DNA from 3 places in the Bradyrhizobium sp. USDA 4454 genome. Region 1 is predicted to be linked to each of the others. Evidence: riboswitches for the same ligand, from Rfam matches in the RefSeq annotation. Region 1 holds a riboswitch; each other region holds the start of a gene.
The links. A riboswitch is a leader RNA that binds a small molecule or an ion and turns the genes downstream of it on or off. The one in region 1 is predicted to bind cobalamin.
Positions count from the first base shown of each region.

Region 2: another riboswitch for cobalamin. It lies ahead of ACVIW0_RS06860 (ribonucleoside-diphosphate reductase subunit alpha); the one in region 1 lies ahead of metE (5-methyltetrahydropteroyltriglutamate--homocysteine S-methyltransferase).
Region 3: another riboswitch for cobalamin. It lies ahead of ACVIW0_RS37525 (TonB-dependent receptor); the one in region 1 lies ahead of metE (5-methyltetrahydropteroyltriglutamate--homocysteine S-methyltransferase).

Region 1 is NZ_JBTRCN010000001.1:1,700,492-1,711,066, forward strand. It holds gene ACVIW0_RS07685 (8-amino-7-oxononanoate synthase) at 1-915, shown strand, start outside; gene ACVIW0_RS07690 (hypothetical protein) at 1,811-2,458, shown strand; gene ACVIW0_RS07695 (carbonic anhydrase) at 3,017-3,760, opposite strand; gene ACVIW0_RS07700 (thermonuclease family protein) at 3,771-4,496, opposite strand; gene ACVIW0_RS07705 (hypothetical protein) at 4,944-5,120, shown strand; gene ACVIW0_RS07710 (nodulate formation efficiency C protein) at 5,575-6,489, opposite strand; cobalamin riboswitch at 7,620-7,821, shown strand; gene metE (5-methyltetrahydropteroyltriglutamate--homocysteine S-methyltransferase) at 7,920-10,265, shown strand.
Region 2 is NZ_JBTRCN010000001.1:1,471,010-1,481,584, reverse strand. It holds gene ACVIW0_RS06880 (hypothetical protein) at 1-114, opposite strand, end outside; gene ACVIW0_RS06875 (hypothetical protein) at 712-1,065, opposite strand; gene ACVIW0_RS06870 (cytochrome P450) at 1,349-2,587, opposite strand; gene ACVIW0_RS06865 (ribonucleotide-diphosphate reductase subunit beta) at 3,174-4,247, opposite strand; gene ACVIW0_RS06860 (ribonucleoside-diphosphate reductase subunit alpha) at 4,238-6,175, opposite strand; cobalamin riboswitch at 6,273-6,488, opposite strand; gene ACVIW0_RS06855 (radical SAM/SPASM domain-containing protein) at 7,852-8,733, shown strand; gene ACVIW0_RS06850 (hypothetical protein) at 9,688-10,575, shown strand, end outside.
Region 3 is NZ_JBTRCN010000001.1:8,048,983-8,059,557, reverse strand. It holds gene ACVIW0_RS37550 (N-acyl-D-amino-acid deacylase family protein) at 1-828, opposite strand, end outside; gene ACVIW0_RS37545 (CYTH and CHAD domain-containing protein) at 1,156-2,745, shown strand; gene ACVIW0_RS37540 (MFS transporter) at 2,749-3,981, opposite strand; gene ACVIW0_RS37535 (hypothetical protein) at 4,155-5,402, shown strand; gene ACVIW0_RS37530 (hypothetical protein) at 5,565-5,738, opposite strand; partial or broken gene ACVIW0_RS37525 (TonB-dependent receptor) at 5,902-8,167, opposite strand; cobalamin riboswitch at 8,277-8,474, opposite strand; gene ACVIW0_RS37520 (FecCD family ABC transporter permease) at 8,587-9,630, shown strand; gene ACVIW0_RS37515 (ABC transporter ATP-binding protein) at 9,627-10,400, shown strand; gene ACVIW0_RS37510 (ABC transporter substrate-binding protein) at 10,400-10,575, shown strand, end outside.

The sequences.
Region 1 (10,575 bases):
GAGGCTCTCGAAGCGGAAGCGGCGCGCTTCTTCCGGGCGGAGACAGCACTGTTCTTCGGGAGCGGTTACATCGCAAACTTTGCTGTTCTGACAACGCTGCCGCAGCGAGGCGATCTGCTGGTTCTCGATTCGCTCGTGCACGCCAGCATTCATGAAGGCGCGCGCGCGGGCCGAGCCGAGTTCCGGATAGCAGCTCATAATGATCCTCAATCAGTTGAAGACACGATTGGCAATTGGCGCGCCAAAGGCGGCGTAGGGCGCGTCTGGATCTTGGTCGAGAGCCTCTACAGTATGGAGGGTGACTTCGCGCCGCTTGCAGATCTGGTTGAAATCGCTGAACGTCACGAGGCGATGCTGGTTGTGGACGAGGCCCATGCCACAGGCATTTACGGCGAAGAGGGGCGGGGGCTCACAGCGCGATACCAGGGACGCGAATGTATTCTGGTGATCCACAGCTGCGGGAAGGCTCTCGGCGCGGCCGGTGCTCTTGTCACTGCGTCCCGCGTATTGCGCGATTTCATGGTCAATCGGTGTCGTCCATTTATTTTCGCTACCGCGCCATCGCCCCTGATGGCAATCGCTGTTCGGCAGGCGCTTTTGATTGTACAGGAGGAGCCTGAGCGGCGGAGACGCCTGATCGATCTTGTCGATTTTGCACACCGTCAGCTCGCCATCTGCGGCCGCCCGACCCGTTCGAGCTCCCAGATCGTTCCTTACAGGGTCGTTGACAACGCCCGCACGATGCGGCTGGCCGCAGCACTGCAGGCGCGCGGTTTTGATGTCCGAGCAATACGACCGCCAGTGCCCCCGGACAGGGCAAGGTTGCGGATTTCGCTAACGCTTAATGTCGAGCAAGATGATGTGTCCGAGATGATCGATGCGTTGGTCGAAGAGACCTGGGGGAAGGTACGGTGAGGTCCCACAATCGTGATGCTGATCGGTATTCGGATCGGCCGACGATCGTCCAAGGAAAGCGCCTGGGCGCGCAAATCCTCCGCCGATCGGTGGTTACTGCGTCCTGCGCTGATTAGTTCCGCTTGATGCGGCGCAAATATAAACTCGACCTAAATTCGACGAGGCTGCTCATTGCGACACTGGCGGCCGCTTCGTTGGCTGACGAAGGAGAATACGCCCCATGTCGACGCGACTAGCACTTTTCGTATCATCAGTGGGCTGGACAGCCATCGTTGTCGCAATTTTCCTGTATGTGATCTTTAGTCCTGCTTGATGGCCAAGGTCGGACGATCCGCGTCGTATGGCTTCTCAACTTGTTCGATATTGAAGGCTTACTGAACATCCATCAGCATGCCGACCCGATCGGCGGCTCGACCCACGTCACAGTCAACAATCAGGTTCACGAATGTCGATGGAGCAGCGTCGCCGGAAGGCCCCTGTTAAGCACAATGCATCGGGCCGCGAAGACGGCCAAGCTCGACAGGTGACTATCATTTGATGATGGATGGAGAAAGCAACCCCGAAGGGATGGCAGGTGCCGATCACACTCGAATTCGAATAGGCCGGTTAGACAATAGTCTCGCCGGATATTGATGTTGTCCGAATACGGATCGAAGCTCCTGCCCGCGGGGAGGGATTGTAGGAAGGTTTAGGATCGCTCCCCAGCGCTTTGTCGATGTCGGCTTAAGGTCGATTTGATCGGTCGCTCGCTTCGACAGGCGACTTGAGCTCGAGCCCGGACCGAGACATCACCTTTCCTGCGGACCACGACCGCCGCGTCTGCCACTGCGCTCGTCTTCCCGAAACTCGTCAGCTTCTCGAAAGCCAAGCCTCATAGCATAGACCTTCTCTCGCGATGACCGAACCGGTGGCGGTAACGGCGGTGCCGATCTGCGAGGGATTAAAACAGAAGGAGAGCTGTATGGATTTCAATGAGATCAACCACGGCGGATCCCCAGGGTCTCCAGGAGAGTACGCCTGGACACAAGAAGATCATGATCTATTTAGTCGGATCATCAATGAAGCGGGGCCATCATCGTCCGCCGTGCCTGAGGAGACGGCATACGATGTCTCATTCGCCGTTCCCCACAAGTTTTCCCACGGCACCCAATCCGCTCCCGGGCAAATGGTCGAGAGACTGAACCACTTGGGTCTCCTGCCTGACGCCGACCAGCCGAGTATGACCTATGAGATCAAAGGGCATCGCTATACCGCTGCCCTGGACCCCTCTAGCGGCGTGCGTCTCATTCATAACCCTCCGGAGGACCAAAATATGGGAGCTGGGCCAGCGGGGCTACCAGATTTCGGAGCATTCATTTTCGAGACGTCGCGCAGAGGTTTCCCGCTTCCGGAGCAGTGGGCGACCCCAGCCCTAATCGAGAAGCTGCAGGAAACAGGCTTCATGCCTAGTCCAAACAACACAACAACCATTGCCCTCAATGGCCGAACTTACAATGCGGAATTGATGCAGGGAGGGTTCGTCAGGCTCAGGAGGGCTGGATGAAAGGCACCGAGATAGAACCAGCGGAGCTAGCCGCTACAGTCTTGTGGTCATTCGGTTCCAACTATCTCGGCTGTTCATAGCTCAGCAATGGACTGTCGCGTCCGCCAGCGGTTGGACCGCATCGGCCCCTGGCGGATCGCGAATTCAGCAAGTCGCCGAAGCGCCCGCGTGAACCGGTTTCGTGAAATCGCCGTCGGCATCGTCTTCGAACGCATACCATAAGCGCACAAAACAACTACGCGAAGGATAGCCTCTCCACGGGCGATGGCAGCGGGTGAATCCGGGTGGAGGTCTCAACGCTGCTGAAGACAACGATAATGAACAACATCGGCCGCGATATCGAGCGTCCGGATGCTGGCCCGGCGCGTTACCACATACGTACGAAGAATATGACCACGATCAGGAGGCCACGCCAACATTATCCCGAAGCTATGACAATCGTGACGCGGATCCACGTTCCGGTGCACTTGATGCAGCCCGACGGATCCGCGAATGTTGTGTCAGTCGATTGAGGGGACGAGGGCACACCGACTGGGCGATCGCGCGAAGGCATCAGCGTCAGCTCAATACGTCGACCCTGCCGGTTTCGAGCCGATATAGACCGCCGACGATCTTTAGTGTTTCCTGCTCGACAGCCAGGTTCAGGATCGGGCTGGTGGATTTGAGCTTATTGACGTTGTCGATCACATTCTGCCGGATCACATCGGCAGAGCTGTCACCTGGTTGGTGGCGCGCCCCTCTTACGGCAGGCGCGAGCGCGCTGACGATGGAGCGGATATGTCCCGGCGCCGGCTTGCCTTCGTCAAGCGAGTTGATCGTGGCGTCTATCGCGCCGCAGTGATCGTGACCGAGTACCAGGATCAACGGCGTGTTCAGTGCAGCAACCGCATACTCCAGGCTACCTAGCGTGTCATCGTTGACGAAGTTACCGGCGAGGCGGCATACGAATAAATCACCAAGTCCGCAGTCGAAGGCAAGCTCGGGCGCTACCCGCGAATCGGCGCAGCTCAGAACCGCCGCATATGGATTCTGACCATTGACTAAAAGTCGGCGCTCGCGTTCCAGATCGCGTCCTCGCGACACGCTCTGCATATAACGATCGTTACCCTCCATCAGCCGCTTCAGCGCAGCATCGGGCGAGAGCAGGTTATCCAGCTTCGGCGGTGCTGTCGCTTCGTTCGCGTCGACAATGTTGCCGGCAAACGGCACGACCAATGCCGAAACAGCGAACAGCAACAGCGAGCGGCGCGAAGGCGCGACGTCGGCCGGATAGGGAGTGCTCTGTGTATGGTTTGCATGCATGGTAGGACACCTATCGCGCGGCTCTATGCCACCCCATGGCTTCGGCCTCTTTTTCGCTGCAGAACCAGCGTTCAGCCGGCTTCTTCGTCATGTCGATTTGTCCGTAACTGATTTGCCCCGGAGAGTGATACGTGCGCTCGCCAGTACCGTCGACGGTGCCCTTTATCAGGCAGTCGGGCGAGGGTGGGTCAGATAGCAAAGCGGATCCGAGCAGGAGCTCCTGGGCCTTGTTCGGCACCGAGCTCGCGCCGACAATAATCGTGCTCTTGTTGCGGTGGCGCCAGTCCCAGGGGGTGATGAACGCCCCCGACCACAAGCCGGCAAAGGCATTGCTCGCCACCACCTCATTGACGACGTAAACATGGGTGGATGGATCGAATGACAGTGCCCAACCGGAGCTTACCATCCAGGCGTTCACGTCCTGGCCCTCGATAAAGCAACTGCCGAGAGACCTGCCGTACTTGTCTACTCCTGCGGTCTGACAATCCCATATTCGTCCATTCGAGTAGTTGATAAGGGCGTCACGAGCAGCTACCCCGCAGGCCCATTTCCGACCATGAGCATCCAGGCAAATCTGATCGGTCTCAGGGGCCTCGATACCCGAGAGCCGAATTCGCGTTTGCTCGATCTCTATCATGTTGGCGTCGAGGATTTGGGGAGCACCGCTCAGTTTCGCCGCGCAAACAGGAGACGCGATGATAGCGAGGAATGCTGCCATCATTACGCGGTACTTCATCCTGGTATCCCTTCGCTCTTGGTTCATCAGCTCACAAAATCCCAACGATCCGGTGTCGTCCAGCCGACTGCTTGACCGCATTGGTCCGTCATTTGGTCAGCATCGTTCGACGATGCATTTGTGCAAGCTTGCCTATATTTTCAGCCTACGACCTGACGCTGGGTAAGATTCAAGAGATTTCTTTTGGGGGCGCTCGAACGGAAGAAAGCACGGTTCGGCATAATGGCGAGCGTGCGGACTGACGGGGCCGGTTTTACGGACTTGCCGGTGCAAAGGCGTCCTCGCACCTATTGCGAGTGGGGGGTGGTTGTCATTTCAAAGCGATGAATCAATCCACAACACGTGTCGGCACTCAGGGCATTGCGGCAGTTAGCGCTGCAGGGCTTAGGCGACTCACCCTAATAATCATGTTTAACCGCCTCGCTGCACAATGGGATTGAAATGGTTATGGCCACCCCTGAACTGCCGGTCTCCTGTTACGCGCTTGAAGTCGACGGCCGAGTCAAGGCCGAATTCGCAACCAGAGACGGCGCCCGGGCTGGTGGAGCAGAACTAAAGAAGCGTTTTCCCACGCTTCAAATCAAGATCTATGACGCGCAGACGAATGCGCGCGAGGAAATTTAGATCAGGCTCAATTCGATCTTCGACCCTCGCAGCACGGCTGTGGAGCTCCTCGCCGGGGGCACTCGGGAAAGGGGCCCGCCGCCATCGAGGATGCCGGCGTCGCTATCACTGCCCCGTTCCCGGGGTCCCTCTTAATCCGGTCTCGTCGCTGCACTCGCTCCCGCGGGTGCTTGTTGGTCGCGCGATGCGCTGGCGCGCACGCCGGATCTGGCTTGGCGTCAGCATCGCCTCGCTTGGTCCGTGAAGGATGGCATGGCGCTCTGGCGAGAGCTCGCATGTGGCTTTTGTACCAGTTCCGCCGCGGCTACTCGTCTGAAGGGGCAAGAGCCATCCTGATGCCTGGCTTTCCCGATTGGGGCTTGCAGGCCGGAGCGAGGCCTGCCTCCTGCTGGCATAGCTGGGCGCATCAATTCTCCAGCGCATGGGCCTGCTGTCGCCCCGAGGCGCTCAGCGCTCAAGGAGTAACGCTGCCATCCCGATCATTTGTCGAGGCCTTTCGCACCCCCTTGAATGCGTTCCGTTCGTTTGGCTCTATGTGATGGAACCAGGAGCCGGGAGGAAAAGTCGCAATCCTCTTGGCAAGGAAAGATTGCGGCTCCCAATTGTGCCCCTCGCGCTTCTCGAAGGTGATGACCCCATTTTCGGTAAAGTAGCGGGGGCCTGGTATGTTGCAGTTCACCAGCAGCAGAACGCGCCACCGGTGCGCTTTCTCGGTCGGCTTGTCATTCGCCGCCGTAACGTAATCCACGACAACAGGTTCGATGATATGACAACGGCCGTGCCGGAGAAGATCTCCGAGCTTGCCCTGCGCGGTCGTCACAAAGTTGAAATTGGCCGGATTATGCAGAAAACCAAGGTTTGCGTCTTTTTCGCCGTCGGTGACTTCACTGGCGATGAGTGAAAGCGCCAGGGCGCGCCAGCCGAATTCGATGGGCTTTGCATAGGGAGACGCAACTTCAATCTTTCCGTCGGTCCCGACTTTCCAGGTAATAACGTAATGTTCGTCTGAACTGTTATCCTGATGTCTGGTCCAGGAAAGATAAACATACTCAGTGTGGTCGATGCCTTCGGCGATTCCCCAGTTTCGAGGGACGAAGTGCGCCACTTTCGAGACCTTGGAGACAATGTGCTCGATTGTCTCACCGTCTCGTGCTCGCCAGGTTGACTTGACGCGTTCGACGAGCGCGTTTTCGCCGGCTCGGGCACTGCTGGCCGCCGCAACCAGCCCAGCAAGGAAAATCAGCCATTGACAGAGACGATGCACGTGCCTTGCAGACATTCTCTTCATCACGGCCGAACCATCGGTTTTGATCTGCGCGTCAAAGCGGCAGCCTTCAATCTGTCCTCGATTGGAAGAAGTTAGCGGCAACGTGACGCGGGCGCCTGCGATGTCCCGCGCGAGCAGGCGCTATCCCCTCGATGTCACGCGCCGCTAACTTCAGTGGGCCAATCACAACCTCAATCTGCTGTGCTGGACCTGCCCAGGGGGAGAAGCCTGGGCATCCCGGAGCTTGCATCCTTCGTGCCAGGAAATAGCCGGCAAATCGCGCCAGATTCGTGCAATGTTTGTTGGCTTTCCGACGGCGCTCGTTTCAATGTTTCCATTCAGCCGATCCGCGCGGGCTTGTTCAGCTTTTGTGGAGCCGATCCTCGAGGCGCAAGCGAAGGCCGTTGCAGATTTACGAATGAGGAATCGGGAAGAATTTTTGAAAGGTCTTGAACCGTCCGGTCTGGTGTTGTCACCCGAACGCCTGCGATCTCTATCGGCTCGCAAATGATCATATGCCAAAGTCGGTCATCACTGCCGGGCGTACGGAATCGTTCGGAAGCTCATCGTCAGGCAGGCAGATGATATGGTGTGCGCGTTTTCTGCCTACGCGCACGATGGTGCAATCTAGTCAATCGTCCAGCTGCTTCGGCTCCGCATTCATGGTTGGATGAGCCGCTGTTTCCAGTGGAATCGGGCCGGCAAGCGAGAAACGATCAAGTATCGCGCTAACTTCCTCTCGAGTTGCTCAACATTCTCGAGAGCATCTGTTTGACGGATTGATTCATGAACGCTTTCACCAATCGCCCCAACAGGCCGATCGCAAAGATGGTGACAGCAAAGACGCCAACGGCGCTCCAAACAGCCATTTTCATTGCGGGGTTTCTCAGTGTTCGTTGAGGCGAATCGATATGCGTTCCTGCGCATTATCGGCATCACAGACCGCAAGTCGCCTACCAGGATTGGTTGGCACGCAGATCAACATGCGCGCCGGGCATGCTGACGGTTTGCGGCGTTTTGCCCCCGGCGGCCCTTCTCGACTGCCGAGAGACCGAATGCCAGCACGCTCGAAGCGCGCGACTTGCGCCTTCGACAATTCCTTTGAGACCTATATTGGAGAGAGCTTCCACTCGTGGTCCACTTTCGATGTCAAATAGCCATTTCAGTCACCGATGATGGCAGCATTGACGTGAGAGAGTCATCTGAGAGGTTGACGGAAGAGGTCTGTTGCAGATAATCGAAATCGTAGAGGTTCTCCGGTCCCGCTGGATCCGGAGCTAAGAGGGAAGCCGGTGAACAGGCCGGCGCTGCCCCCGCAACTGTAAGCGGCGAGCCGCTGTCCAACAAAGTCACTTAAGCCCGTGAGGCTTTGGGAAGGCCGGACAGTGGCGATGACCCGCGAGCCAGGAGACCTGCCTCGACCACATATACGTCCACGGGCGGGGTGTCCCGGTGGTACGCCAAGCAGCCGCTCTCGGGCGAGCGTGCTTGCGTCCGCCATGGCCTTTGCCCCCAACTACGGGGTTAGCGCTATGTCTCTTCTCTCCCTTCCGGTCGCCACGCTTGGAACGCCTCGGATCGGTCCAAGACGCGAGCTCAAACGCGCGCTTGAAAGTTACTGGGCCGGCGCAATCAGTGAACAGCAATTGCTCGAGGACGCATCTGGCCTGCGCGCTGCGAACTGGGCCCGCCAAAAATCCCTCGGTGTCACCGTCATTCCGTCCAACGACTTCTCTTTGTACGATCAGGTGCTCGACACCTCTGTCATGGTTGGGGCCATCCCGGAAGTCTACGCGTCGAAAATCGAGCCGGTTTCACTCAAGACGTACTTCGAGATGGCCCGCGGTTCACAGTGGGACCGCCAGAATGCGAGTTGCAGCCCCGGATCGGGCGGATATGGCGCGCCCGCACAGGAGATGACCAAGTGGTTCGACACCAACTACCACTACATGGTCCCTGAATTTCGTCGGGGACAGACGTTCCGCCTGTCCTCGCGAAAACCTATCGAGGAGTACGAGGAAGCCAAAGCCCTCGGATTTCAGACCCGCCCCGTCCTGATCGGGCCGGTCACATTCTTGAAGCTTGGCAAGAGTGCGGATCCTGCGTTCCAGCCACTGTCGCTCCTGGACGAGCTAATACCGGTCTATGTCGAGGTTCTGCAAGAGCTAGCCAAGCGGGGAGCAAACTGGGTTCAATGCGATGAGCCCTGCCTGGTCCTTGATCTGGAGGAGCGGGCGCGAAAATCTTTGCTGCACGTCTACGATCGGCTCGCCAAGGAAGTACCCGACGTCAAGATCATGGTCGCGAGCTATTTCGGCGATCTCGGCGATAATCTGGACACAGCTTTGAACATGACCGTTGCCGGACTGCACGTGGATTTGGTTCGCGCGCCGAACCTGTTGGACCGGATCATTGCTGCCCGGCGAAGCGACCTCATCATGTCTCTCGGCGTCATCGACGGACGAAATGTATGGCGGTCGAACCTGTCGACGCTCCGCCAGCAACTGGATCCCGCCATCGCGAAGCTAGGCAGGGATCGCGTCCAGATCGCTCCATCCTGCTCGCTGCTTCATGTGCCCGTCGACGTTGAACTCGAGACCGGACTTGCATCCGATCTCAAGAGCTGGCTTGCCTTTTCGGTACAGAAGATGCGTGAGCTCGCGATCCTGGCGCGGGCACTCGCGGGTGATCAGAATGTTGCTGAAAGTCTCGCTGAATCGGAGTCGGCCGTGACGTTCCGTCGGACTTCACCAAAGATCCGCGATGCGAATCTCGCGGTACGGATGCGAGCGATTGACCAGGCCATGCGCCGGCGCGCCAGCCCATTTGTCCGTCGGGCCGAGATCCAGCGCAAACGCTTTGGACTACCGGCCTTTCCCACCACGACGATTGGATCTTTCCCGCAAACCCCAGAGGTCCGTAACGCCCGCGCAGCACATGCGCAAGGCGCCATGAGCGACGAGCAATACGACAAGTTCCTCAAGGAGGAGACCGCGCGCGCTCTGCGTTGGCAGGAGGACATTGGGCTGGACGTCCTCGTGCATGGCGAGTTTGAGCGCAATGACATGGTGCAGTACTTCGGCGAGCAACTCGCCGGGTTCGCATTTACCAGGAATGGTTGGGTACAATCCTATGGCTCGCGCTGTGTCAGACCACCGATCCTGTTTGGCGATGTTTTGCGGCGAAAGCCGATCACCGTGGATTGGTGGCTCTACGCGCAATCACTCACCAGTAAGCCGGTGAAGGCGATGTTGACCGGACCAGTAACGATCCTGAATTGGTCATTTGTTCGCGATGATATTCCAAGAGGCGAGGTCTGCCGGCAGATCGCACTGGCGATCCGCGACGAAGTCCGTGATCTCGAGATAGCCGGTGCGGGCATGATCCAGATCGACGAAGCGGCCCTCCGCGAAGGATTGCCATTGCGCCGATCGGAGTGGGCGGCCTACCTTCAATGGGCCGTCGATAGCTTCCGGATATGCTCATCAGGCGTTGCAGATCAAACCCAGATTCATACGCACATGTGCTATTCGGAGTTTAATGACATCATCGACGCCATCGCTGCAATGGATGCGGATGTCATCTCGATCGAGACGTCGCGCTCGAAGATGGAGCTGCTCGACGCGTTCAGGAGCTACAAATATCCTAATCAAATCGGGCCGGGCGTTTACGACATCCATTCTCCCCGCATTCCCGAGGCAGGGGAAATGAAGGAGCTGATAACATTGGCTCGGCAGCGGTTGCAGGACTCGCAGCTTTGGGTAAATCCGGACTGTGGTCTGAAGACGCGCAAATGGGAAGAGGTTCGCCCGGCGCTGATCAATATGGTCGCCGCCGCCCGGCAACTGCGCGCAGCATCCGATCGGCCAGGTCCTTGATCCTGCGCTTGGCTCTCTCCTCCAGGACGCTGATCCGCTCATAGCGCGTTTGCGCTCTCGATCATCTCGACCGAGCTCGGACAAAAAAACGCCCGGCCGCGTTTAGCGGGCCGGGCGAAAGTTAAGTCTGAGGGGAGCGACGCTGACACATCGCCGACTTCCACCGGCGCAGGGAGGACAGCCGATGGTCCGATTGCCGGCGAGGACATTCGCCGTAAATCTGAACCAAAGTTAAAGCACGGCTCAGCGTGGCTCAATCATGCTGTGGTATGCGACCAACGTAGTTGAGTATTGGAAAACTAGACTAAGG
Region 2 (10,575 bases), 230 kb from region 1:
CACGACGGCGTCGAAGGATCGACTGCGTTCTCCAGGGACGACGCCGAGTTCCACGGTGCTGTCGGCTGCTGCCGCCCCAACGTGCGATTTCCCGGATCGGCCAATGCCCGTCATGCTTTATCTCCGATTAAGTCGACGATGTGCAGCCTGTCTGGATAGACCGCTTGGCTGACGAGTAGCTGACCAAGAGCGTTCTCCAGGGATGCGCAAAAAATTATGTGGCCTGTGGCTTCATTTCCCGTCGCACCTCCTATGTTGCTGAAGTGCGGGGATGACCGCGTAGGTTGCCGAATAATCAGCTGAAGCACATGACCGCGGACTGACCTGTCCTGGTCGTGATCTGCTTTTCCGAATGCGACAGTACAGGCCGCGAGGCGATCCGTGATCATCCTGCCTCCAGAGCAGTGGTGAGTTCACACGAACTGGATCCAAATGCTGGAGAACACCAGGCAACGACTGTGGTCAGGCAGAAATTGGCGAGCGTAGATCGATCAAGATCTACGACCCCGCACGCGTCTCACTATCCGGCAAGGAGACTTCGAGAAGAGTTTACGAAGCCAACGGCAACGCACCGACCGTGATGAAACGTTGAAAGCCGATCAGCAACAACATTAGCCCCCGTGCGAAGCGAGCAGAACCGACGTTGCGCAGGTCCCTTTCAAACTACATCTCGCCGAAGCCAGCACCCATCCAGGCTCAATCAGAATACCCTCATAGACATATGGCAGCGAGCGTACCAAGCGCACCGAGCATCAGCCCGATCAGCGAACCGGTTGTCGGAACGTCTCTAAAGAGGAGAAGAGTGAGTATCGGCTCCACCACCAGAATAGCTCCCACCGATATTGCGACAATGATCCAAATATTCTTCAGATGCATGTAGCCCAGCGCGTATCCGAAAACGAGAAGGATGCCACCGAAAGATATCAGCAGAAACATCGGCAAGAGCATTGTCACATCCCCGCCGGCTTTTCCAAACCGCCTTGAGGCAATCAACTCGGCGATGATCGAAATCGCTTCTCCAACGAAAATCGCTGCCACCGCTACAATCTTCAATATCAAGCTCATCGGCCTTTACCGTTGCAGCTATCCAGGAGGCCCGGAGATAGGGCATTTGGGGGGCACCGTTGGCGTTGCCTTTTTCGCTTATCCGGCGCCTGCAGGGCGCCGGGCCGGCTCAACTGTCGCTCCTTACGCGGGCTCGTCAACGCCTGCCTGATTGCCGACCGGCTCGCGACATGCAGCGATTGTTTGGCGCCGATCAAGCCGCTTTCGCTAGCGGCGTCAACGAATGCGGTTCAAGACGAGCCCAACCGCACCGCGTGCCGCCGGCCGCCGACGCGATCAGGGACTAGGCTGCAATCCGCACTGGAAGTGAGGAATAGCCGCGCACGAAATTAGATGCGATTCGCTCGGGTTCGCCGACAACGCTTACGTCTAGCCCTGCACGCAATATTTCGTCCCAGAGGATATTCAACTGCAATTGCGCAAGGTGCCGACCAACGCACCGATGGATACCAAATCCGAACGATAGATGCTGCCGCACATTCTTGCGGTCGATCACAAAGCTGTCGCCATTCTCGATAACTTCTTCATCTCGGTTGCCAGAGATATACCACATAACGACCTTGTCGCCCTTGCTGATCTGCTTGCCACCCAGAATGCAATCTGCCGCGGCGGTGCGGCGCATATGGGCGATCGGTGTCTGGTATCGAATAATCTCCGACACGGCGCTCGACACGAGCGCAGGGTTATCGCGCAGTTTTCGCAGCTCGCCGGGGTACTGATTCATGAATAAGACGCCGCCGGTCATCGAGTTGCGGGTGGTGTCATTGCCTCCGACGATCAGCAGGATCAGATTGCCGAGAAACTCATCCGGCTTCATATGGCGCGTGTCGGGCGAATGTGCCATCAAAGAAATCAGGTCCAGCCGCGGCTCGGCATTAATGCGCTCGTTCCAAAGTCGCGTGAAATACTCAAGACATCCGGACAGGATTGTCCTTCGCTTTTCCCAGCTGTCGATGGCATGGCCGGCTCTCGGAGGTGTGACAGCTACATCTGACCAATAGGTCAGGAGCCGTCGGTCTTCGAAGGGAAAGTCGAAGAGCGTGGCAAGCATCTGCGTCGTCAGCTCGATCGAGACCATATTCACCCAATTGAACGGATCATTGCGCGGCAGCCCGTCCAGAATCACCCTGACCCGCGAGCGGATCAGACTTTCAAACTTCGCCAGGTTATCCGGTGCAACTATCGGACTTACGGTATTGCGCTGCCCGGCGTGTTTTGGAGGACCCATCTTAATGAAGCTCGGGGTCCAATGCTCGTCAGGCACATCGACGATCGTGACACCGTGTTCTGACGAGAATGCCTTATGGTTTGTATCCACCGCGACAATATCGCGGTACTTCGTGACGGACCAATAGGGGCCATAGCAGCTATCTTGGCAGTAGTGAACGGGATCCTCCCTTCGCAGCCGCTCGAAGTACCCCCATATGCTATCATCCTGAAAGCGCTTGGCTTCGCTAACATCCAGCTTGCTCAGCGGGATACTCGACGCCTCATCGGCTCTACGTGCCGATCTGGCTTTCATGATGGTCTCCGCAGATTTTGTTCATTCGAGAGCATACGGGTCCGCATAGTCGCTCTCCACGACCGTCCTCTTGTGTTGATTGCGAGCATGTCCTCGCTCCAACAGAGTATCTCAAAGCGCGAGCCGGCCCCTCCTACCATTTCCGGCAGTCAGAACCGCATTGACTTTCCATATCGATCTGCTTGTGGCTGGCCGAGAGCCATCATCCCATGGTTCGGCGCCAGGGCTGCGCTGTAAAGGGGCGCAAGCTCAGAACGCAGCTCCGCCACCCGCATGCCGCGAGGCTAAGCTTGTCAAACTCGCAACACATACGCGTTTGAGCACCGACCGAGTGCGCAGGTTCACTATCGACTGCCTGCTCTGTCGACGCCAGAACGGCCGATCCTCCACAAGCATAAGGACCTGAGCGACTGATGGTGAGTGGCGCCAGATCCAGCGGCTTTGCTGTCACGGGTCCGCGATAATCATTTCGAGCGGACCAGATCGATGTCACGCGATGTGGCCTTCCTGCGCGGTCTCCAGCGGACTTTCGCGAAAAGTCCTAGGTGCACCAGAATCGAAGAGCAAAAGCGTTGTTGCGTTCGTGCTAGATACGGCCGAAAGTAGCCCATACTCCCTCTTCGCCGTCCCAGCTGCCGCGGCTTGCTGCCTTGGAGTACTCCGTAGCGCGCTGCTCGAAGAAGTTGGCGTGCTCGACCCCATTGAGGATCTCGACCAGCCAGGGCAATGGATGCGGCTTGAGCTGGGTAAACCCGCTCTGACCAGCCTCAAAAAAATCGAAGACCGGGGCAATCCCGAGCTGGGTCAGCCGCCAATCGGCGACATAGCGGACATAGGCATGGATCTGCTCAGGGCGCATGCCATCGATCTCGCCGAGACCAAAGGCGAGATCAACGAAGTTTTCCTCCAGCTTCACCATGGTCCTGGCGACGTCGATGATGTCGTCGCTAACGGAGCGCGTCACCGCGCCAGTTTCGCGGTGCCATTCGTGAAATAGCTTGATGATGCCCTCGCAGTGGAGACTCTCGTCGCGCACTGACCAGCTCACGATTTGTCCCATGCCGTTCATCTTGTTGTGCCGCGGAAAGTTAAGCAGCATGGCAAAGCTCGCGAACAAAGCCATGCCTTCAGTAAAGGCGCCGAACATGGCCAGCGTGCGAGCGACGTCGGCCACAGTATGGACGCCGAATTGGTGCATGTAGTCAGCCTTGGCGCGCATCTGCGCATAGCCGCGGAATGCCTCAAACTCGGCCTTGGGCATGCCAAGCGTCTTGAGCAACAACGCATAGGCGTCAATATGGACGGTCTCCATATTGGTGAAGGCAGCCATCATCATCTGCACAGTGAGCGGCTGGAAAATCGGAATGTAGCGCTTGAGATAATTGTCACCGACCTCGATGTCCGATTGAGTGAAGAAGCGGAATATCTGGGTGAGCAGCGCGCGCTCGTTGGCAGTGACACGATCCGACGCCCAATCCTTGAGGTCGGAGCCGAGCGGAACCTCCTCGCCCATCCAATGGGTCTGCTGCTGACGTTTCCAGAACTCGTAAGCCCAGCCATAGCGATCAACGTCATAGCTTCCGGTCGAGTCCAGGAGGCCGACCCGTCCCTTGCCGATCAACGTGCGCGGATCGACAGCCGAGAGGTCAATCACTGACATGCAAGGCACTCCTCATAGTCGGTGCGCTGCGGCTGCGGTCGTTCCGCCTCGTCACGGCCGCTGATTTTGCCGGCGAACGCTGCGCGCGAGATCGACTTCGAACGGCAGTAATAGAGGCTTTTCAATCCGCGCTCCCATGCCGTCCAATGCAGCATATGGAGATCCCACTTATCGACGTCGGCCGCCAGATAGAGGTTGATCGATTGGCTCTGGCAGATGAACGGCGCGCGGTCGGCGGCGAGCTCGATGATCCAGCGCTGATCAATCTCGAAAGCGGTGCGAAAGATCGCTTTCTCGTGCTCCGAGAGGATGTCGAGATGAGCGACCGATCCCTCGTGCGCTATGATCGACTGCCATATCGCCGGGGTGTTGGCGCCCTTGGCCGTGAGTACCCTGGCGAGATGCGGATTGCGCACCGAGATGGCGCCAGACAATGTCTTATGGGTGTAAATGTTGGCCGGGACTGGCTCGATGCAAGCGCTCGTGCCGCCGCAGATAATGCTGATCGAGGCGGTCGGCGCAATTGCGATCTTATGGCTGAATCGCGCCATCACGCCGCGTTCCAGCGCATCCGGGCAAGGGCCGCGCTCGCGAGCGAGCGTCACCGACGCCGCGTCGGCATCACGCCGGATTTTCCGGAACATGTTCAGATTGAACGACTTGGCCAGGACGCTCTCCATCGGAATGCCCTTGGCCTGAAGGAACGAGTGGAAGCCCATGACACCTAGGCCGACGGAGCGCTCGCGTAGGGCAGCATAGCGGGCACGTCTCATGCCCTCCGGCGCCACCGTGATGAAGTGGGTGAGCACGTTGTCAAGGAAACGCATGATGTCTTCGATGAAGCCCGGCTCCTCGCTCCACCGGTCCCATGTCTCGAGATTGAGCGATGAGAGACAGCACACCGCGGTGCGCTCCTCGTCGCGATGATCGATGCCGGTCGGCAGGGTAATTTCGCTGCACAAATTGGAGGTTGAGACCTTGAGGCCGAGGTCGCGCTGGTGCTTGGGAAGGGCGCGGTTCACGGTGTCGATGAACAAGAGATAAGGCTCGCCGGTCTGCAGCCGGTTCTCAAGGATACGTTGCCACAGCTGGCGAGCGTCGATCTCGCGAACCATTTCGCTGGTCTTTGGACTGCGAAGCGCGAACGCTGTCCCGGCTCGCACGGCATGCATAAATTCGTCAGTAACGTTGATGCCGTGATGCAGGTTGAGGCTCTTACGATTGAAGTCGCCGGACGCCTTCCGGATCTCAAGGAACTCCTCTATCTCGGGATGTTGGACATCGAGATAGACTGCCGCCGAGCCCCGCCGCAACGAGCCTTGACTGATCGCCAGCGTCAGGCCGTCCATGACGTGGATAAACGGGATGATGCCCGAGGTGACACCGCCCTTCACCTTCTCGCCGATCGAGCGAACATTCCCCCAGTAGGTACCGATGCCGCCGCCGTTGGAGGCAAGCCAGACGTTCTCGTTCCAGACGCCGACAATACCTTCGAGCGAATCCGAGACCGAATTGAGGAAGCATGAAATGGGTAGACCACGCGAGCTGCCGCCATTCGAGAGCACCGGCGTCGCCGGCATGAACCACAGTCGGGACATTGCATCATATAGACGCTGAGCATGTGCAACATCGTCCGCAAACGCGCACGATACCCGCGCAAACATGTCCTGGACGCCTTCGCCCGCGAGCAGATAACGGTCGGTCAATGTCAGCTTGCCGAACGATGTCAGGAGGCTGTCGCGCGATCGATCAAGGGCAAGGTCAGACGGCTTTGGAGCTGGCGCGAGGGGACGCGGCAGCGGGGCCAGCGATGGAGGCTGCGCAACAGACCGCTGAAGCGGGGCAAGCTCTGCCTGTGCGTGCGCTGCCCGCACACTGGATGGTGTAACGAGGTGACCCTGTTGATCGAAATCAAAAGACGGCGACATCGGCAACCCCGCGATGTTTGGAGCCGGGGCCGCGGACGACTTGCAGGGAGACAAACGTCCCTCAGTGCAAGCGCTCCACCGGGGCACCCCGCCCGAGGACGTTTGTTCTGTCGCGGCAGGTCTCCTGGCTTGCGGGTCGCTGCGGCTGTCGACCTTCCCGGCGCGTTTCTGCGCCAGTGGCCCATGATGACAACCGCTCACCGCCTACAGTTGCGGGGGCAGCCCCGGAGTAGCCGTTCGGCGCACCGGGTTCCCTCTTAGCTTCCTGTCCTACAAGATAAAGGATGGAAGAACCATGACAGATCTACATCTAGGCGTCACATGCCGAGATTCGTCAAGTCTCGTTTGGGGTACATCAAGCTTCAGAAGAGGACACCGCGAAGTCAATGAATGGAGCGGCCGGCGCCGAGCACCGGTATGTTCCGATATCCATACACGTCCACCTGTGGCTGTTCAGGCAAATCAATCCAGAAATCCGGCCGACCATTCATCAGTCTATGCTGATCTGGAACGTAGATCCTACCAAAGGCTCTGAGACCGTTTTTTCCGTTCCGATGAGTATGAGCGGATCTTCAGCTCAAGATCTTCGAAGCTATCAGCGTCAACGATCCAGATGAAATCGTGTCTAAGGCGCTGGAAAGCTATCATGGACGTAGCCGACGCAGTCAGCTCCTCGACGTACGACGCTCCCCGCGCGATCTCGCTGCTCGAACGGCTGAGGGCCCTGAAGAACACGAAAGCTCATCGAGCTCGCAGCGGCTAAGCCGCTGTAAGCGCGACGAAACCGGCTCCCTTCGTGAATTTACCGTCGGCGCAAGCCTTGTCTCACAATGAAGGAGCAGGTCCGTCCCACCGAGATCGCCTGGTCAATATCTTTCTAGCCAGTACAGCTGCTGTTCGGCGCGCATAGCAGATCGATTTGGTCGCGGCGCATCTAGGTCGCCGCCCTTCTGATCAATTCGGCACGTGCCCGGTGCATGTTTGTAGCGGACCAATTGTCTGGCCCATTCTCGCGATCTGCCGATAAAGGCTTCGCCTACTGTTCGGTGCCCAAAGAAGTCAGGTTGGTCCTACTCGGCCGCGTCCATCAGGATTTCCGGATCGTTCGCGCCTCTCATCGCGACCCAGAGCACTCTTCGCAACGCGCGAAAGCCTCCAGGGCCGTGCTGGATCACGCCCGACGCGCTTGAATCGTACCCGACGTCATGTTGCAGGATTCGGCGCAAGCCACGACTGTTTGGCAAACAAGCTTGGCATTTCGGACCCGATCGGAACAACGTATGTCGCCTCTGGGCGGTCTCATGTCGGCGATTGACTGCGCGGTCCGGCGACACGGAGATGATGTGGTCCTCAGGATCGAGCACCTCCCGGAGCCCGATTTGCGGCTCTCCTCGACAACATTAAGAGCTGTCGAGCTGACGTGTTTCTGGAGGAAAGGAGGATGCTAGGCGCAGACATGGTGGTAGGCGGCAATCGACACCCAGAGAGAGGAGCGCCGTACGGGTCCTCCTGTAGCCTGTTGTCGAAACCAGCGTGGCAAGGCACGGGCTTCATTCAAGGCATCTGGCCCAACGTCCAAACTCCGGTTGCGATCGTTTCAGGCAAGACGCGACGCTGCGTTAGCTGCGCTCGATCTGCGGCAATTGCCTGCTCCGGCACCTGAAAGGACCAGATACATGACGGCATACCCTAGGGTCTTACAAGAGTTGCGTGTGGTTGAGCCCGGCCATCGGGTATTGGAGATAACCACGACCACCGGCTGCATCGTCAGATGTTCTTATTGCTCCCAGGACAAGTTTGCAGATCGCCAAAGGCCCGTATCCCAAGCCAAGCATCTGGGTGTTCAGGATTTCAAGCAATGTCTCTCACGCGTACCGACAGCTACTGGCATTAGTTTTTCCGGATATTCGGAACCCTGGTTGCATCCGCATTGCAGCACGATGGTTGAGCATGCTTACGCACGCGGCCACGACGTCCGGATCTTCACGACCCTTGTTGGAATGAACAGGACTGACGTTCGACGTCTGCAAATGCTCCGATTCAAGACTTTCGTCGTGCACGTTCCCGACGATGGCACTTATATGAACAGCCGCCTCGTCGGAAAAAACTACATCAATGTCATGCGCCGACTGATTGAGGCAAACATTCCCTCGATTCAATTTGTGATCCTGGGTAAAATCCATCCTGATCTAGCCGATGTAATCCCCGCCAAAAAGCTGCAACGCTTGCGGCCGCTGAGTAGCAGGCGAGGACATATAGATCCGAAAATGATCACCCCGCGGCAGCCGATCGCCGGCACTTTGACATGCAATGGGAAACAGCAACATCGGAATGTCCTTCTTCCAAACGGCGATGTTACCTTGTGCTGCATGGATTTTGAGCGGCGTCATGTCATTGGGAATCTTTTGCGCGACGAGTACGAAGATCTGTTCGAAGGCCGGATCTTTAGCGAAATCGCCGACCGCATGAACGGTACGGATGGCTTTCTACTTTGCAGGACGTGTGAATTTGCCAAACCGGAGCCGGAATGCTGTAGGGCCCCTGCCCGCGCGCTGTGAGGAATGGCGATACCAATGGAAGCTCGCCGCACCAGCTGGACTCGTGCCAGAAGGCGGATCAGAGCGCGCTTCGGCGAAATGCACGAGCCGGGGCCCGCCCGTAAGAGAGCCCCGAGGATCGCCTATGTTCAACTGGTGCGACTGGAGGTGGTAGATGCTTTTCCGGCAGGATGACGAACGATTCGGCCTCGCGGTTGATCTCGTGCCTCTCGATTGATCCAAAAGCCCTTGCCGTGTTCAGCAATTCAACACCGCTCTCCAATGGAAGTTTCGAGAGTACAAGAGAGCGTAACGGGCCTGCCCCACATGCCCGCCTTGACTCGACCAACGTTGCGCTTGCAATTCAGCCAGGTGAATAGCTACAGAATATTTCATCCACGATCGATCACAACGACATCGACTTGCGGATCGTCCCAAGAAAACCCGCACACGGCGGCGCCGGTGCCGTCAGCTCCCACAAACCGTGCGATGTGGGCATCCGACAACTCGTTCCCCGGAAGGTCATCACCTGCGCATCGTGAGATTCTGCCGCAGAATCAACTGCGACATTGTACGCTGATCTTCCGCTCAATAGGACGCTCATAGCGCAAACAGTATTGGCCGACGACCGTTCTCATGGGGGGAGGGATTATCCGGCTGAAGGAGCGATACGCTCTCCTCTCATCAATCGCGAACTCGGCCAATGGCAGACCGATCATCACGATGACAGGCCTGGGATCCTCGCGATCGCGAGCTGAGCGTTGGATCGAGGTCCTCGCATCGCATTTCAGTTCGAACCTCAGTTGAAGGATTTGTCATCCTGCGCTCTCCTTTTCGCGACGCGAACACACACCATCGCCTTGGGTGCCGCCCTTGTTCGCTATCATTCTCTGTCGTGCTTGGGGGCCACGTCAGGTTTTGGTCAGCCACCGCTAGTACCGAGGCGCCGAGACCGATGCAAGCGGAGACGCGACCATGAACCAATTTGACAATATCAACCCTGCCGGTAATCGTCCCGCTGCGTCTGAGACAACCGTGGAACAACCGCAACCGCAGCAAGTCCACTTTGAGCAGCAGCTCGCAGACGTGCAACAGCTGGGGCCTATATATGATCACAGGCAGCTTTACGATGTTAGTGAGGAAGACGATCGCCTGATCCAGGCAGCGTCTGGTGTGGCCCTCGAGCGAGGACCACTGCCCGGGCCGACAACCATCAGCATTTACGATCGCCGCCTTCGCAAGTTGGCTGAGGCTCTGAAGGAGGATGGCAAATCCATGGCAGCCCTCGATGATGATACGTTGCTCGATTGCGCCAAGAAGCTATTGCCAAACGATAAGGTTATCGCCCCAGCATTGTCGATGGTCAGCCGCTACCGCAAGCCTGGCGCCGCCGCTCGGATCACCGCGACACATTACCGTCCATCGGACGAAGACGAACGCCTCATTAGGAAGGCCGCCGAGGCAGGCTTCGGTCGAGGGATCGACGCGAAAACGGCCGGAAATTACGCAAGCAGTCTTCGGAAGTTGGCGTCAGCTCTCCGCCCCCTGTCCATTGCCAGGCTCAGTGCCGACAAGTTGCGCGGTCACGCCGATACTTTGTTCCCGAAAGACACGAAACTCCGCTACGCTTTGAACAGACTCCGCGACTATCGCGCGGGCGTCAGGCAGGACAATTTAGAAGGACAAGGAGGTGGCTCGCATCCGCCAACTCAGCCGGCCGTGCGTTCGTCCATGCTGACTGTCGAGAACCAGCTTTTGGAGAATGCTGCGGATCAGGGCGTATTGCTGGCTGGCAATCTCAATGCTCCGGAGGTTTGGCGTGAAATGGATTTGGCCGCTCATTCTCCCCCACAAAGTGTCGCG
Region 3 (10,575 bases), 6.3 Mb from region 1:
CCGCGGCGCCTTGTCGGCCTGCGCGACCGAGAACGAGATCGGGCATCTGGTATTCTCGGCGACCCGCAGCATCATCGGCAGGTCTTCGTGGACGGTGCTCTGGTCGAGCACGAATTGCAGCACGCTGCGGCCGACGCCGTGCATCGCGCCGGCGATCGCGGTCAACTCATCCTCGCCGGCCTTCAGCGTCGGCGTGTAGTCGCCGGTCGAGGTACGGTGATTGAGCGTGCGCGAGGTCGAGAAGCCCAGCGCGCCCGCGCGTACGGCGTCACCGGCGAGCGCCGCCATCTGCTTGTTGTCCTCAGGCGTTGCGGGATCGCGGCGCGCGCCGCGCTCGCCCATCACATAGACCCGTAGCGCCGCGTGCGGCAGTTGCGCGCCGATATCCATGTCGAAGCTGCGCTTCGACAGCCATTGCATGTAGTCGGGGAAGCTCTCCCAAGCCCAGGGAATGCCGGCCGAGAGCACCGGCTCCGGAATGTCCTCGACACCCTCCATCAGCTGGATCAGCCTGTTGTGGTCGCTCGGCCGGCACGGCGCGAAGCCGACGCCGCAATTGCCCATGATCGCTGTCGTGACGCCGTTCTGCGACGACGGCGTGATGTCCTGGCTCCAGGTCACCTGGCCGTCGTAATGGGTGTGGACGTCGACGAAGCCGGGCGCGACGAGCTTGCCGCGGGCGTCGATCTCGTCCTTGCCCTTCGCCGAGACCTTGCCGACTTCGGCGATCTTGCCGCCTGCGATCGCGATATCGGCTTCATAGAGATCGCCGCCCTTGCCGTCGGCGACGGTGCCACCGCGGATCACGAGGTCTGGGGTCGAGGTCATGGCGTTTTATCCCGAGGCTGTTCTTGGTTATGCGGCATCATGGGTGAGCCCTAGATGCTGTCAACCAGCGCCGGTGAGGCCCCGGGATGCGCTGGCTCCGATTTTGCCAGCGAGGACCGAGCGTTGCCGCCGGGCGGAAATTTGTTCCGCCTGACAAACCGCGTGGCGCGCACCCGCGACCGGCACCAGCCAGCAAGCCGGCGGCGGTTACGTACAACTCCACCGCGTGGATTTAAGCTACAATGCGCGGCCAATGCACGCCGCAATACAATGGATACGCCTTGTCTTTGTCGTGAAATCTTCATACACCACACCGGAGCGATATCATTGAATGAGCGGCGACCGGTCGTGATCGATGCGGGCACTGCCATTGCCGTCGGGCATGGCGATCAGGCGGAAGTCGAGCTCAAGCTGCTTGCGCCGCAAGGAAGCCTCGAAAAACTGCGCGAGGCACCCTGCATCGTTCAGCATGCGCGCAATCGCGGCGCATTTCACCGGCTGGAAACGGTGTATTACGACACCGCGGAGCGTCTGCTGTTTCAGCATGGCATGTCATTGCGCGTGCGACGCAACGGCAAGACCTTCACCCAGACGCTGAAACTTGCATCGAACAGTGCGCAGCCTTTGATGCGCCGCCAATGGGAGATGCAGGTTGAAGGCATCGTCCCCGATCTGAGGCGGTTTCCGGCCGACGAGGTCGGCGATCCCGTGGCGACGCTCGGCAACGACGCGCTGGTGCCGGTTTTCGCGACAAGGGTACGCCGCCACGCCCGGCAGCTCGATCTGCCCGATGCCTCGGTGGAAGTCGTCTTCGACGAGGGAACCATCGAGGCCGATGCGCGGCAGGAGGTTCTGTCGGAAATCGAGCTTGAACTGAAGAGCGGCAATGCCGGCGTCCTGTTCGATTTGGGAACGCAGTTGCTCGACGCGGCGCCGCTTCAGATCGGCACGCGCAGCAAGGCGGAACGCGGCTACTCCCTCGCGTTTGATGTCGCGCCGTCGGCGGCGAAGGCCGAGTCGTCAGGCATCAGCGCGGATCTTGTGGTCGACGACGTCATCGCCCGGCTGGTCGGCTCCTGCTGGCATCATCTCTTGAAGAATCACGCGGTGGCCGAGCAGGGAACCGACCCCGAAGGCGTGCACCAGATGCGGGTCGCGTTGCGGCGCCTGCGCACGATCTGTGCGCTGTTCCGGCGCGACATTCCATCGCCGGCCTTTGTGACGCTCAACGGCGAAGCGAGATGGCTGATGCGGCAACTCGGCAAGGCCCGGGATTGGGATGTGTTTGCCGAAACGACGATCACCCGCCTGGTCACCGCGGTTCCGGATATCGACCTCGATGGCCTCCGCAAGGCGGTCGAGCAGCGGCAGAAGTCGAGCTACGGCGCCTTGCATGGCGTTCTGGCCGACCCCCGTTGCAGCCGCTTCCTGCTCTCGTTGGGGCAGTTGGTGGAGCGCCGCAGCTGGCGCAACGAGATCGACAGCGACGCGCTGGCGATCCTGTCGCAACCGATGCCGCTGCTTGCCGATCGAATTCTGCAACGCTTGCATCGCAAGACGCTGAAGCGTGGTGCGGGCTTCCGCCGGCTCGATATCCATGCGCAGCACAATCTCAGGATCAACCTCAAGAAGCTGCGCTATGCGGCGGAGTTCTTCCTGCCGCTTTATGCCGTCCACGCGCCGGCCAAGCGCTACGTGAAACGGCTCGCCCGGCTGCAGAACAGCCTCGGGCGGGTGTGCGACATCGGCAGCACGCGCGTGCTGCTCCACACCATCGCGCAGGACGATCAGCCCGCGCTTCATCTCGGCATCGGCGCGATGGCCGGCTGGCTGGCGCGCGATCAGATCGCGGTGACAAAAGCGCTGCGCAAGAGCTGGCGACGCTTCAAGGCGACGCCGGTGTTTTGGGACCGGTGAGCTCTAATGCGGCCGCGCCTGGACCGCCATCGCGGAGGCCTGCGGCTTGCGCTCGGTCGCCAGCGCGAGCAGCACGGTCAGCACCATGAAGCCGACGGAGGCGCCGAACACCCAGTGCGGCATATGCTGGTCCATGATCCAGCCGAACAGCAGCGGGCTGACGATGCCGCCGAAGTTGAAGCCGGTGGAGACGATGCCGAAGGCGCGGCCGGAGGCGCCGGGCGGTGCCGCGTTGCGCACCATCATGTCGCGCGACGGCGCGATCACGCCGCCGAGGAATCCGGCGAGCCCCATCGCCAGCGTCAGCGCCACCGGCGGCAGGTTCATCAGCGCGATCAGCAGCACCAGCACGGCATTGACCGCGAAACAGGCCGCGGCGAACTGGCTGTGGCGATGGGTCCAGTCGGCGAGATAGCCGCCGGCGAGCACGCCCGCCGCGCTGGCGCCGAGGAACGCGGTCAGCGCAACGTTGGCGGTAGAAAACGATGCGCCGTAGCCGCCCATCAGCGCGACCACGCCGAAATTGTTGATGCCCGAGGTCGACAGGCTGAGCAGCGTGAAGAACGCGGTCAGCACCATCAGCGCCGGGGTGATCACGCTGGCTTTTGGCGCCGCATCATCCTTTGACTTGTTCTTGTTGGCGCCGGCATCGGGAATGCCGAGCACGATCAGGAACAGCGCCACCAGCGGTCCCACTGCGCCGGCCACGATCAGCGCGCCGAGGCCGCCGGCCGAGGCGACGAGGGCCGCCATGATCGCGGGCGCCACCGCGCCGCCGAGGAAGCCGGCAAAGGTGTGGATCGAGAAGGCGCGGCCCATCCGCGTCTCGTCCATATGCGCCGAGAGGATGGCGTAGTCGGCCGGATGATAGACGCTGTTGGCAAGCCCGAGCAGCACGGCGCAGGCGATCAGCGAGGTGTAGCTGAGATGCAGGCCGAGCCCGATCAGCGCACAGCCGCCGACGGTCAGCCCGATCAGCAGGATCTTGCGCGCGCCGATATGGTCGGCGAGGTAGCCGATCGGCGCCTGGGTCAGTCCGGAGACCACCGCGAACACCGTCAGCGCCAGGCCAAGTTCGACATAGCCGACGCCGAGCTGCTGCTTCAGGAACGGGAACAGCATCGGCAACACGAAGATGTGGAAATGGCTGACCCAATGGGCGACCGAAATCCCGGTCAGCGTGCGCAGCGCGCCGTCGGCCTTCGCTTGCTGCGGTGCGGCCAAAATGTCGACCATGTCTGTGACAACCCCACTTTTTCCAAAGCCCGGCAGGGCCGGCCGAAAATAGAGACTGGCCGCTAATTGTCCATGAACGCAGGCGCATGGCTGCCCCCGGCGCGGGCGTGCCGGATCGACACATGCGGCATTAAAGGCGGCGACAAAGTGCGGCGGCGCGGTGATGATCGGCCATGATCGACGCCAAAAAGCCGCTCCGCGTGCTGGTGTCGGAGGGCTCCAGCACCTCCGGCCGCGAGGCGATCACGATCCTGGGACTGGCCGGCCATCACGTCGAGGTCTGCGACCCCTCGCGCTGGTGCCTGGCGCGCTATTCCCGCTTTGTCCGCAAATATCACCATTGTCCGCCGCTGCGGTCGGATCCGGCCGGTTATCTCGGCTTCGTCGAGCGCCTGTTGGCGTCGCAGCATTTCGACGTGCTGCTGCCGACCCATGAACAGGGCTTCTTGTACGCCCGCGCCGCGCCCCGGCTGACGTCGCATACCGGCCTCGCACTGCCGGACTTCGCCAGTTATCGTGCCGTGCACAGCAAGGCCGGCTTCAGCCGCCTGCTCGACCAACTCGGCCTGCCGCAGCCGCCGACCCGGATCGTGAACTCGGCCGACGAGCTGCGCGACGGCCTGCGGTTTCCGTCTGTGGTCAAGACGTCGGTCGGCACCGCGAGCCGCGGCATCTGGTTCGTGCGCGACGCCGGTGATCTCAACCGCGCGCTCTACGATCTCGACTCCGCCGGCGACTTTGCCGGCGAGGTGCTGGCGCAGGATCTCATCACCGGCACTGTCGAGAAGGCGCAGTCGGTCTTCTCGCGCGGCATGCTGGTCGGCTTCCACGCTTACCGGCAAATCGCGGCCGGGGTCGGCGGCGGCGAGGCGATCAAGGAGAGCGTGAGCCGGCCGGCGATCCGCGCCGCGCTCGAGAGCATCGGTGCGCATCTCGGCTGGCACGGCGCGCTCTCGGTCGACGTCATCATGCCGCTCGACAGCGCGGCGCCGCTGTTGATCGACTGCAACCCGCGGCTGGTTGAGCCCATGAACGCGTACCGGTCGGGCACCGATCTGGTCGATCTGCTGCTGCGCGTCTCGCTCGGTGAGACGCCGGCGCCGCTGGCCGAAAGCCGCGCCGGGGTGCGCACGCATCTCGCCATGCAGGCGCTGCTCGGCAGCGCATCGCGCGACGGCACCCGGCGCGACCTGATCCGGGAATGCGGCCGCATCGCCGCGGGCGGGGGCCTCTACCGGGCAAGCACCGAGGAATTGACGCCGGTGCGGCTCGATTGGCTCAGCGCCCTGCCGCTGGCGATGACCACCGCCCTGCTGCTGGCCTCGCCGCCGATCGCCTCATCGCTGGCGCGCGGCGGCTTCGGCGCGCATCTGCTCGATCGCGGGAGTATTGCAAAGATAGAGAGCGAGGATTTCGCGTAACCCTATCCCCACGTCGTCCCGGGCAAGCGAAGCGCGACCCGGGACCCATAACCACCAGCGGTGATTGTTACGACGCGCAGGGGCCACAGCGCGCTTCAACATTTCGATCCTGTGGTTATGGGTCCCGGCCTTCGCCGGGATGCGACATATATCGCTTATCCCTCACAACGGCTCGTCATCGTTGCCGTAGCGGTCGAGTTTCGGCGTGGCGATGTCGCCATCCTCGTAATACTCGTCGTCCTGCTTCGATACAGGCGGCGGAGGCACCTTCGACTTGTCGTCAGTCTTCTCTTTGCTCTTGGCGCCGTCCTTGCTCATCCTTCCGGCCTTGGCCATCGGTTTCCCCTGCGCGGATCAAATCTTGTGCCGGAATTCTATCCCAGTTTGCGGGCACTCGTCATGTGAGGAAAGGGTGTGGTGGGCTCACATCCCGCCACACTCTCTCTTGTTTAAGCATGATCTTTTCGGAAAACCGGTCCCCACTTTTCCGGATCATGCTTTAAAACGTCGCGCCGGCCCTGACCATGTAGGTGCGGCCGGGCAGCGGGTAGGCCGAGAAGCGGCCTTCCGTGAACGTGCTTGCGATGGCGTAGTCGTAATACAGCGCGTTGAACAGGTTGTTGACGCTGAGTGACCAGAAGAAGCGGTCGACCTGTCCGCTCAGCTTGATATCGGCGGTGGCGTTGCCGGGGATTTTTGCTCTGGGTGTTGGCCTGGTCGTTGTCCATGATGCGCGAGCTCCAGGCCCGCACCGTAGCGTCGAACACCAGATAATTCTGCCAGATATTCCAGGTCACGCCGAGATTGCCGGTCGTGCGTGACACCAGCGGCACGTCGTTGCCGGCCCAGATGCCTTCGCGAAACACCGCGCGGGCGATCGCCATGCCGCCGCGCAAGGTGACGGTGTCGCTAACCTTGAGTGACGTGCTGGTCTCGGAGCCGTAGCGGCGGGTCGGATCGAGGTTGACGTTGTAGAACAGCACCGGATTGAAATGGATCTCGTTATCGAGATCCATCAGATAGATGCTGGTCTGGACCTGAAAGCGATCGGTCTTGACCCGGAAGCCGGCTTCGACGTCTTCAGATGTTTGCGTCTTGAGCTGAAAATTCTGCGGGATCGGGGCGAATGTCACCGGATCGAAGGCCGGCCCCGACGCAACGCGCTCGTCGACATCGGGCGTGCGGAAGGCGCGCGCAGCGCGGCCGAACACCGAGAAAATATTGGTGAAGCGATGCTCGACGCCGACATGCAATGCGTATTGCGTCTCGTTGCTGTCGAAGGGCGCGGCCTGGGTGTCGAAGGCGAACGGCGCATTCGGATCGTAGCGATCGCGCGCCGAGACGCTGGTATTCTGCACGCGCGCGCCATAGGAAAAATCGGTGGTCGGCAGCAGGCCGAGCGTGTGCTGCCAATAGCCGGCCACGCTCTGCTGCCCGATGTTGTAGACGTGGGTGGGGTCGACGCCCTGATAGGCGCCGCGGGCCTCGCGGAATGTCGAATCGTAGTAGTCGATGCCGGTCAGGATCGTGGACGGCATGCCCAGCATCATGGTCTTGGCGCTGAGCCGCGGGGTCAGCGACCAGGTCTGCAACGCCGCGTCATTGTAGGTCGAGGCGAAGCTGATGGTCGGCACTGTGCCGAAGAAGCCGCTCTGCGTCTCGCGCTGCCGCCAGCCGCCGTCGACGATCAGGTCGACGCCGTTCACCAGTGTTTTGGTGAAGCCGGTCGTGACGCTCGCGGTTTGCTGGTTGGCGTAGTCGAACGGCGTCGCCGCGCCGCGACGATCGGTCAGCAGCTCGTTGACGCCGATCGACGGATCGACCAGCCGTCCGCCGGGCAGGCCGAGCTTCTGGTCGCTCCCGGTGACGGTGAGGAAGGCGGTCAAATCTGATGCCGTGTAGTTGACGGTGCCGATGGCGTTGCGCTGATCGAGCGCATTGTTGACGCGGTAGCCGTCGGACTTGATGCCGTTGCCGTAGAACGAGGTCGACCATGGCCCTGCACTCAGCGCGGCGGAGACCGCGGCCATCCGGGTGTTGAACGAGCCAACTCCGGCTTCGGCGCGCATCGTGGCCGGCGGACCACCGGCGCCGGTTTTGGTGATGATGTTGACCACGCCGCCAACTGCGTTGTCACCGTACAGCACTGCGCCGCTGTTGCCGCGCGTGATCTCGATCCGCTCGATCGAATCGAGCGGGATCGTGGTGAGATCGAAGCCGGCCTTGTCCACGTCGTTGAGGCGGCGGCCGTTGAGCAGGAACAGCGTGTTGTCGGTCGCAAACGCGCCGAAGCCGCGCAGGTCGACCGAGGTCTTGGCGCCGTTCGGCCCGCCATAGGGGGTTTGCAACTGCACGCCCGGCACCTGCGCGAGGATCTCGGGCAGCGATTGCGACGGCGAATGCGCGATGTCATCGGCCGTGATCACGGTCGAGGAGGAGCCGACGATGCCGGCGAATTGGCGGCCGCCGCTGCTGCCGCCGGTGCCTGTGGCCGTGCCGGCTCCAGCCGAGCTCGATCCGGCGCCGCTACCCGCATGGCTGCTCTGGGTGGTGCCCGGCGCCGGGCGCCGCGGGGCCGGGGTCTCGTCAGCGGGCGGTTTGGCGCGGGTAACGTTCTGGTCACCGGATCGGCTGACTTCGATCGCCGGCAGCTGATCGGGAACGGGCGCCTGCTGCGCCCGCGCCGTTGAGACGATGATCGTCGGCAAGATCATCGTCGACGCGAGCAGAAGCGCGCGGCGCCGATCGGGTGGGAAGGAAAACATGGACGAGACCTCGGCAACGTCAGTGGCACGTCACCGCGAAGCAGCCTCACCGTCGTGCTTGCCGCATCAGGTGAAGCTCATGCCTGTACTCCCCGACCGGCATCCTCGCGTGTGACCACGGCTGACGGCAGGTCTCCTGGCTCGCGGGTCGTTACCCTTCGTCGCCTTCCCAGGACCGAGATTCCCAGTGGCCTGTGACGAAGGATTCACCGCATACAGTTGCGGGGGCAGCCGCGGCGTTGGGGAAGTTTCCCCGTACCGCATTCCCTTTTCATCTCATGAAAGAACCGTCATGGTCATCTAGGGTTCGGCTGCGCAGCAAAGTCAATCCGGCGGAAGTCGGGCACCGGCCGCACGGCCACGGTTTTTGTCGGGTGTCGCTTGTCTGCCACGGCGATCGCTGTAAGAGCATGGATGAGATGAGCGTGCAGGATTTTGCCTTGGCGGCCGAGGTCGCGGCGCGGCGGCGGTGGGGCGCCACCGCGGCGCTGCTCGCGCTCGTGCTGCTGCTGTGCGTGGTCTCGCTCGGCATCGGGCCGGTGCGGCTGCCGCCGCTCGCGGTGATCGAGGCGCTGTTCGGGGGCGACAGCGACGTCGCGCAGGTGATCGTGCGCGAGATCCGGCTGCCGCGCACCATTCTGGCATTCGCGATCGGCGGCATTCTCGGACTGTCGGGCGCGGCGCTGCAGGGCCTGCTGCGCAATCCGCTGGCCTCGCCGTCGCTGTTCGGCGCGCCGCAATCGGCGGCGTTCGGCGCGGTGCTGGTGATCGCGCTCGGCCTCGCCGATGTGCGGTCCTACGCGCTGCCGGTGGTGGCGATCATCGCCGCCTTCGGCTCGGTTTTCGCGCTGCTCGCGATCGCCGGCCGCAATGCCGGGCTGTTGATCCTGATTCTTGCCGGGCTTGCGATCTCGAGCTTCGCGGGAGCTGCGACCGCGCTGGTGATGAATCTCTCCAGCAATCCCTTCGTGGTGCTGGAGATCGCGTTCTGGCTGCTCGGCTCGCTGGAGGACCGCAGCTTCCAGCATGTCACGCTGGCGCTGCCCTTCATCGTCGCGGGCGCGGCGATCCTGCTCAGCCAGGCGAGCGCCTTCCGCGCGCTGACGCTCGGCGAGGAGGCCGCGCAGAGCCTCGGCCTCGATGTCGGACGGCTGCGGCTCTTGGTGATCACGGGCGTGGCGCTCGGTGTCGGCGGCGCGGTCGCGGTGACCGGCACGATCGGCTTCATCGGCCTCGTCGCGCCGCATCTGATGCGCCCCGTGATCGGGCACGATCCGGCGCGGCTCTTGGTACCGAGCGCGCTGACCGGCTCGGCGCTGCTGCTCGCGGCCGATATCGCGGTGCGCATGATCCCCTCGACCACGGATATCAAGGTTGGCGTGCTGACCTCGATCATTGGCGTGCCGTTCTTCCTTTACCTGATCATGCGCGAGCGCCGCGCGCTCGGTGGAGGCGTGGCATGACGCTGCTCTCCGCCACCGCGCTCAATGCCTCGCTCGGCAGCCGCAAGGTGCTGCACGATATCTCGCTGTCGCTCGCTGCCGGCCATCTGGTCGCGCTGGTTGGACCGAACGGCGCCGGCAAGACCACGCTGCTGCGCGCGCTCGCCGGACTGATTCCATCCGACGGCGAGATCCGGATCGGCGGCGATGCGCTGGCCTCGCTGCCGCTGCGCGAGCGGGCGAAACGTTTTGCGTATCTGCCGCAGGGACACATGGTGCACTGGCCGTTGCCGGCGCGCGATATCGTCGCGCTCGGCCGCTATCCGCATGGCGCGACCGATCCGGCGCGGCTGTCACCGAAGGATATGGAGGCGGTGCTGCGGGCGATGCAGGCGGTCGACGTCACGGAGTTCAGTGATCGCCGCGTCACCGAGCTCTCCGGCGGCGAGCGCAGCCGCGTCGCGCTGGCGCGCGTGCTCGCGGTCGAGGCGCCGGTGATTCTCGCCGACGAGCCGACCGCCTCGCTCGATCCGCGCCACCAGATCGACGTGATGCAGAAGCTGCGCGACGTCGCCGACACCGGCGTGCTTGTCATCGTGGTGACGCATGACCTCGGCCTGGCCGCGCGCTTTGCCGATCATGTGCTGGTGCTGTCGGAGGGGCGGCTGGCGGCACAAGGCGCGCCGGTGGAAGCGTTGTCCGGGAGCGTCCTCGCGAGCGTGTTCCGGATCAGTGCCTACCGCGCTGAATTCGAGCGCGAGGCGGTCATCGTGCCCTGGGCCGACGTCTGATGCGCGCGTGGCGTCTCGCAGCCTTGGCCGCGGCGGCATGGATCGTGTCGTGTGGTGCCGTGTCCGCCGCCGGACCGCGCATCGTCTCGATGAATGTTTGCAGCGACCAGCTCGTGCTGTCGCTGGCCGACCCGGACCAGATCATTGGCCTGAGCCGCTTTTCGCGCGATGCCTG